DNA from 2 places in the Shewanella sp. DNRA4 genome. Region 1 is predicted to be linked to the other one. Evidence: riboswitches for the same ligand, from Rfam matches in the RefSeq annotation. Region 1 holds a riboswitch; the other holds the start of a gene.

Region 1 (4,200 bases):
AAGGAAAATCCGAGTCCACAGTACCGCCATATTCCCTGTGATTTACCCGCTGTCGAGACTGTGGTCACCAATAGTTCGGCCTTTGCGGCGTTAACACAATCCGGTGAGGTGATCACTTGGGGTGATAGCTATGCTGGTGGTGATAGCCGCGAGGTGACTGAGCAGCTAAAGCAAGTTAAGCAAATCGTCTCGATTAAAGATGGGTTTGCCGCGTTACGTCAAGATGGCACTGTGGTGTTCTGGGGCAATGTGGGGAAATATCGCCTCGACAAAGCCCTACAAAACCGCATGACTAATATTACTAAATTATTCGCCAACCAAGAGGCCATTGCCGCGCTAGATGCCACAGGCAAGGTACACACTTGGGGTTATGGCCCTTACGGTGGCAATAGCTTGCATGTGCAGGATCAATTAGTTGATGTCATTGATATCTTTGCTAAGGGACGCAGTTTTGTCGCCCTCAAAAAACAGGGTAGTGCAGTGATTTGGGGCCAGGTTGAAGAGTCGACCAATATGAAAAAGTTGCTCCCTCAGCTTACGGATGTGGCGAAGATCGAATATTTTCAACACACCTATGCCGCCTTGAAAAAGGACGGCTCAGTAGTGAGTTGGGGCTGGCGCAGTGATACTTATCCTATCCGCAGTGCCTTAAAAGACGTGGCGAGTATGACGGCAAACAATTGCGCATTTGCGGTGTTAAGTCCTACGGGGGATGCGCATTTTTGGGGCGATGGCATTAACTGTGGCGTTGATTGGATTAAAAAAAACGACATTACAGGCGTGAAGGAGATTATCAGTATCGGCTCAGGGTTTTTATTACTGCGGGATAAGGCCGTGCCGCAAGTTGTGGCCGACGACACTGACTACGCGTATATGTTTGGGTTTCACTATGCCCAAGAGATTCTTGATAAATATTGGCAGGAAGGCAGTGTTATTACGCAAGGACCATCCTCCTTTGTGTTTACGCGTCCCGATGGCAAAGTGGTGCCCGTTGGATATCGCGCCAACCGTGATAATGTGGAAAAGTTAATGGCACGTATTCCGCGCCTCACGTGGTTAGATGGCGCAAATGACGGTTATGTTGGCATTAGCGACAAGGGGGAGCTGGTCTCTTGGTCGATGAATTTGCCCATGTTCGACAAGTCGCCTGTGCAACCTGCTGACTCGTTAGTGATTAAGCCGCTGGATTTAAGCCCAGTTGCCCAATGCGAAACCCCTGAGCAGCGTCAGGCGATTTTGAGTAAAGACAGACCCCAACCTGCGGCAAAAAACTGGGATGGCGTTTTCTAACTCATCTGAGCTTTCTCGCCAATCTGAGATTAATGGACTTTCATCCGTATAGACGTCTATAATGCGCGCGCTTAGGTCTTTAATATTCTGAGCCTTGTTGGGCGTTAACAGGTTTGACGCCCTTTGAACCTAATTTTGAGTCAACCTTCTGTGGTGCTTGCGATGATGAAGTCGCGAGATAATCGGGAAGCCAGTGAAATTCTGGCACTGCCCCCGCAACGGTAAAAGGTGAGAGACGACCGCATTTGATAGGCGTTCACGATGAACACTGAAATCGAGTGTGTAAAGGTCAGTTTCGCGTTCATCTCAAGTTGAGATGGATATAGCCTAAGTCCGGAGACCGGCCCTAAAGGTGTTTTTGAGATTTCGGTGGGCAGATCTCAAAATGCGATAGTGACTATCAGTGTTTTCTACTGAATCAACGGTATCGTGGCGCTAATGCCCCGTTTTCCTTGTAGGAGTTAAAGGTAAAATGGGAACACATCCAACCAAAATTGCGCTGCTGATTGGCAGCCTTTGCAGTGTATCAATTATCGCGCCCGCTGTGGCTGCTGATGAAACTCATGCCGCCAACGTCGATGAGCATATCGTGGTGATTGGCCGTGCTGATAAGACCCCGTTAAATATTGCCGCTAATGTGAATGTGATTGATGCCGCGTCGATTGAAATGAGTGGCGCGACTAATTTGACTGACGTCTTACGTGGTCAGAGCGGTATTCAAATTTCGGATAACAATATTGGTACTAGCTTTGCGATGCGCGGTTTTAGCGCCAGCACAGCGGTAAACAACACCTTGATTTTGCTCGATGGTCGCCGTCTGAATAACATTGATATTGCTGCGCCTAGCCTGAATGCAATTCCCTTAAATCAGGTTGAACGCATCGAGATTTTATCCGGCAGTGCGGGCGTGCTCTATGGCGATCAAGCCGTGGGTGGTGTGATCAATATTGTGACTAAGTCGCCTGAAAATACGGGTGGCAGCGTGCAATTATCCGGCGGTAGCTTTAATACCTATGAAGGTCGCGGCGATGTGTCTGGCGCAATCAACAAGGATTGGCGCTATTTCTTGACCGGAAGCTACAACCAAGGTGACAACTATCGTCAGCATAACGCCAATGAAACGGGTTCTATCCTTGGCCGCATTCAATATAAAACGGCGACTGATTCGTTCTTTGTTGAAACCAGCTACTACGATGATGACCGCGAAAATCCAGGGGCATTGACTAAAGATCAATTTAAAGACAATCCACGTTACTCTGGGAACGATAAGCAATATTCCCATGAAATGACCACTGCTGCGCGTACGGGCTATCAGCATCAGCTTAATCAAAACTGGGCATTAGCGGCGGATTTAGATTACAGCGATACCTTAGTCAGCTCACTCAATTGGGACCAGAGCCATAATACTCGCTCACTGCTGATGTTTAGCCCTAAGGCGCTCGCCAACTACAGTACCCGTCAAGGTGAGCTAAACCTAGTGACTGGTTTGGATATCAGCCGCGGTAAGGCAGAGTTTGACTCTATGGCGCGCAGCAATGTGCAGGAAATGCAAAGTGCTTACCTGCAAGCCACTGTGCCATTAAGCCACACCTTAAGCTATGTGGTGGGCGGCCGTTATGCGCGGGTGACTGACGATCTGGTCGATGGTAATGTCTATCCAAATGGTATCGATTTAGATGAAGATGCCACTGCATTCGAGTTCGGTTTAAATTACCGCCCAAGCGCCGAGCACAGATTCTATCTACGTGGCGATGAAAACTTCCGTTTCGCTAAGGTGGATGAGCAAGCCTACACCCCGAAGGATGTTTTTGGCCTAAAGCCGCAGACCGGCCGCTCCTATGAAGCGGGTTGGGATTGGGCTGTTGCCAGCCAAACTTTGCGAGTGAGCCTATACCGCCTCGATTTAGAAGATGAAATTGTCTTCGACCCGAGTGCTGAAAAACCCGTTGGTGGTAGCTTTCAAGGCGCTAACGTTAATGCGGACGCTTCACGCCGTTATGGCGCGAGTGCCGATTGGGATTGGCAGGTGACTAAAGCGTTGCAACTAGGTCTTGAGTACAACTATATCGATGCCGAATTTACCGATGGGGTAAATGATGGCAAGAAATTGTCTTGGGTAGCCGAGCATTCGGGACGCGGTTATGTCAGCATGGATTTTGCCGAACATTTTCAAGTCTTTGCCGAGGCCATTTATACGGGCGATCGCTTTATCGAAGGCGATAATGCTAACCAAGGCGATAAATTGGCTAGTTATGTCTTAGGTAACTTGGCACTTAACTATACCCGTGACGCCTGGTTAGCGAGCCTGCGTATCGATAACCTGTTCGATAAAGACTATGTCAGTGCTGGTTATTATGCTGGTGGAACCTATGACGGCTATTACTCAGGCCGAGGCCGTGATATTCGCTTTACTGTTGGCTACCGTTTCTAAGCTGAACCCTAATAATTAAGTGATTTAGCGCATTTTAAAGCCAGACGTTGTCTGGCTTTGTTATTTCTGTCGTTTGGTGCAGAGAAAAATAATCTCTACGGGTGTAATACCAATCACATTAAATATCTAATCAGTTCAGAGCCTCACAGGCATTTCAATCCAAGGCGCATTGACGCAGAAATGGTCATTCCCTTTTAAGTCAATGTAACACCGGAGTGGGATGCCTGTGAGGCTCCCGAAGGGCGGCTGATGTTAACTGTATGGCAACGCGCTTTATACTGTGTTTAAGGCTTTCGACAGAGCACCACTATGCCTTCAAGCCTTCGCCTTGTCTAAAGCGCGTTGAATTCCCGCTGAATGAACAGATATTTAATACGATTGGTATAGGCTAAGTCGTTGCTTATACTATAAAGCACATCATCTTTAGGGTTAACGCAATTATTCTACGACTTAGTGCTGAAATTCTTTGTAGTTTGGGT
Region 2 (4,200 bases), on a different contig from region 1:
GCTTGATTGAGACATTCACACTCCAGTGACTAATTCGATTTCAATAACTCGTTCGATTTCAATAACTCGTTCGATAACAACTACGACGCATACAGCGGCTATTTTCCATACGCACTTAGTACTAAATTAGCTAATCCTCTGCGAAAAACGCGAGTTAGATTAGTTACGCCGACGCAAAATCAGCAAAAAGAAAAAACTACCTATTGAGGCGGTGATAATACCAACGGGCAGTTCTTGATTGCCCAGCAAACATCTCGCGAGCACATCAATCCACACCATAAACAAGCCGCCCACTAACGCGGTGAGCAAAATTGGCTGACGCCCGGGAAATAACAAGCGCACCGTATGGGGGATCATTAATCCAACAAAACCTATGCCACCACAGGTCGCCACTAAAACGGCGGTAATTAGCGAGCAGAGCAATAACATATTGAGGCGTAATTTAGGTACATTCACCCCTAAGGTGTGGGCCGTTTCATCCCCCGCCTGCAGGGCCATAATCTGCCGCTTCCAACCGAGGATGATAAAAAAACTCACCAATACAACGATGGATGGCAAAATTAAGAGCGGCCAACTGGCCTTAGCAAAACTGCCCAAACTCCAAAAAAGCACTGATGCCGTGGCCTGCGGGCTGGCAAAATACAACAGCAAGCTGGTTAATGCGCCAAACATAAACGATGTTGCCACCCCAGAGAGCAGCATGCGCTCAACTTGGCTGTTGAGCCCAAGCCCTGACAAGGCGAGAACAATAAGAACGGATAAACTGGCACCAATAAAAGCGCCGAAAGGCAAACTAAACCACAGGAGCCCAGCAAACATTCCCGAGCCACTAAAAATCCCCGAATTGGCAATAACGCCCGCATTACCGAATAGACCAGAGCCAGTAAACAAGGTCAGCATCACCACTGCGCCAAAGGAGGCACCTGAACTGATGCCAAATAAATAAGGGTCAGCAAGGGGATTGCGCGTTACGGTTTGCAGCACACTGCCCGCTAAAGACAGCCCCGCCCCCGCCACAAACGCGAGCAATATCCGTGGCAACCTTAATTCCATCACAATCCGCTCCGTCATCGAGGCGGCAGTTGACGCATCGTCGTTGGCGAAAAATTGATTGAATAATTTAATAAACACATGCAGCACATCTAAAAAGCTGATATTTGCCGCGCCAAAACTGGCGGCCGCAATCGGGGTCAGCAGAGCAAAACCCACCAAGCCAAGAATCAGCCATTGCTGGCGGGTTAATGGCGTTAAAATATGGGTTAAAAGATTCATCATTATCAGCTTAAACGTGTCAATCATGGCGTGTTTATCTCCCCGTTGATGTTATGGGGAGCGGATACAACCACATCATCCGTCGGTGATTTTTGATAACCATAAAAGTAATTAATTAAAGGATTGGCATGTTGTGGATGGGGCATCACTTGAGCGCAAACACCAAAAACTTGGGCAATGCGCTCCTCTGTTAATACCTCACTCGGCGTGCCCATGGCGCTCACTTGCCCCTTATCCAGTAGCAGCAAACTATCACACAGGGCACTTGCTAAATTCAGATCATGAATAGAGGCAATGACACTAATGCCAAGGCTTCGAACCAGCTCCAAAATTTGTATTTGATAGCGCACATCGAGGTGGTTTGTGGGTTCATCTAAAATCAGTAACTGAGGTTGTTGCACAATAGCGCGGGCAATCAGTGCCCGTTGTTTCTCGCCACCGGAGAGCCGCTCATATTGCTGATAGCGCTTATGGCTAAGACCTACCTTTTCAAGCGCCTTGATAATTTTTTCACTATCACCGCTGGAATTAGTATCGAACATCCCTTTGTGGGGCGTGAGCCCCATAGCAACGAGTTGCTCTGTGGTCATATCAAAATAGTGCGGCGTATCCTGCTGCACCACAGCTACTTTGCAGGCAAATGCCTTGGGCGAAAGCTCGTTAATATCCTGCGAAAACAAACTGATTTGCCCCAGAGTTGGGCGAATAAAACGATATATACAACGCAGTAAACTGGATTTACCCGCACCGTTAGGGCCGATTAATCCCAGCATTTCACCGCGTTGTAGGGCAAAGTTAATCCCTGAAAGAATGGTTTTGCCTTCGATGGTCCAACTCAATTGGCTGACATTGAGTGCCACATTAGCTAGCACCGCCGAAGATTGCACATCTGTTGACGTGGAAGGCTTCATTTAAAGCAGCTCCCACAGGCATATGTTGTACCCAAACCCAGTAGCACCATGGGCCACAGGGCGAAACGTATCAATATCATTTTCTGCTCCCTCGAGTCACCCGCTCGAGAACTAAGGCTGCACGCAGCGAAAACAGAAATAGGCAGGTCTCCTGACTTGTAGCAAAGAAGGTTCTAGGTTCTAGGCTCTAGATTCTAGGCACTTCTTTTTACTACTCACAGTTGCGGGTACAGTTCGGGCTGGCTGACGGGCAGCACCCCGATTCCCTATTATGTTTGGGTTGATCCGGCGTTTATAACGACTATTGCCTTAAGCGAATAGCGCAGGATAAAGCGAAATTCCCAACACCTATTTCTGCGACATTTAAACTTAGCGAACACAATGCGCTATCTCGCTCAAACGTCAGGGAAAAGCATTATCCTATATCTTGCTCATTAGGCAATGCAGTTTAAATCAGAAAATTTTCATCATCCCATTTAGCATGAGATTTCAAACTCAATCACCATGGCCCGATGGCCAGTCTAAGCGCCAATATCGAGTCCCATGTTTATCTTCGAGTACATTAATCGTCACCACCGCGGCAACCGGTAAAGTAAGTTGACTGTAAAACCCTACCGTTCTCACCGCCCCCAACGCTCTTGCCATTAAATGACGGATCACCCCGCCGTGGGTCAGAACCCAAATATTGGCTGTGGGTGCATTGGCATTACGCTCGCCGTGGGCCTGTTCATCATCCAACGCCAGCAGGGCAAACTCTTTATTGAGGATCAGCTCTATTGCGCCATCGATACGAGCCTCGAAACTTGCCATCGTTTCTCCATTGGGCGGCGACACGGCCCAAGGATCTTGCCAATAGGCCGCCATGCGCTCGCCATCCTGTTGATATAACTCATCGAGCACGCGACCATCCCAATCGCCAAAATCCATTTCTTGTAGATCCTCCAGCAGGTTGACCTCAAGCGGCGAAGGCGTTGGTGCCGCTAAATGTGAACTCTCAGACAACCTGGAATGCGGCTCCAGCGCCAACACCTTGGCAAATTCAGCGCAGCGCCTTGAGGTGGAGCTGTAAATACCGTGGCACACAGTCGCCTGCGCCGCCACTGCTGCCGACATCTGCCGCCAGCCCTTCTCGCTCAGTGGAACATCGACTCTGCCACGTAAAATCGCACCGCCTTCGCATTCCCCGTGGCGTAACAGTAATAAGCGAACTTGTTTCATATATGCCTTTTAAAAATCTTAGAACCTAGAATCTAGGTGCTAGGAACAAAGCCTAAAGACTAAAACCTAAAACCTAGAGCCTAGAGCCTAGAGCCTAGAGCCTAGAGCCTAGAGCCTAGAACCTAGATTCTAATGACTTTGACTTTCACCTTGCCCTGACAATCCGATGTCGCGTATTATGGACGTCTATACGTATAAATGTCCAAACCATAACGAACGACATTCAATAATAAAATGCAATTTACCGCAGAATTGCATATTTTTGGACTCAACTTAGCTGTAGTAAAGGTAATCATTTATGGCGATATCTCTCCATCGAGCCAGCCAAACACTGGCAGACATTCGCAACCAGTTGTCAAAGCGCATTCTGATTTTAGACGGCGCCATGGGCACTATGATCCAAGGCTACAAGCTAGAAGAAGCCGATTACCGTGGCGAGCGTTTCAAGGATTGGCATACCGACGTTAAGGGCAATAACGATCTTTTAGTGCTCACGCAGCCACACATCATCAAACAAATTCACACCGACTACCTATTAGCCGGTGCCGATATTATTGAAACCAACACTTTCAACGCCACCACTATCGCCATGGCCGACTACGATATGCAGTCGCTGTCCGCCGAGATTAACCGTGAAGGTGCGCGCCTCGCCCGTGAGGCCTGTGATGAAATCGAAAAAGCCACGGGTAAACCACGTTATGTTGCCGGTGTGTTAGGACCCACTAACCGCACTTGCTCTATCAGCCCAGATGTGAACGATCCCGGATATCGCAATATCCACTTTGATGAGTTAGTGACC

What was found. Region 1 has a riboswitch for cobalamin ahead of HG547_RS15910 (TonB-dependent receptor). Riboswitches for the same ligand answer to the same signal wherever they lie in the genome.
Region 2: another riboswitch for cobalamin. It lies ahead of HG547_RS06975 (ABC transporter ATP-binding protein); the one in region 1 lies ahead of HG547_RS15910 (TonB-dependent receptor).

What each region holds. Positions count from the first base shown of each region.
Region 1 is NZ_JABAIP010000014.1:87,868-92,067, reverse strand. Features, by position in the region: gene HG547_RS15915 (hypothetical protein) at 1-1,290, shown strand, start outside; cobalamin riboswitch at 1,425-1,654, shown strand; gene HG547_RS15910 (TonB-dependent receptor) at 1,763-3,721, shown strand.
Region 2 is NZ_JABAIP010000005.1:125,603-129,802, reverse strand. Features, by position in the region: gene cobT (nicotinate-nucleotide--dimethylbenzimidazole phosphoribosyltransferase) at 1-15, opposite strand, end outside; gene HG547_RS06980 (iron ABC transporter permease) at 160-1,299, opposite strand; gene HG547_RS06975 (ABC transporter ATP-binding protein) at 1,296-2,183, opposite strand; cobalamin riboswitch at 2,307-2,503, opposite strand; gene HG547_RS06970 (histidine phosphatase family protein) at 2,679-3,401, opposite strand; gene metH (methionine synthase) at 3,700-4,200, shown strand, end outside.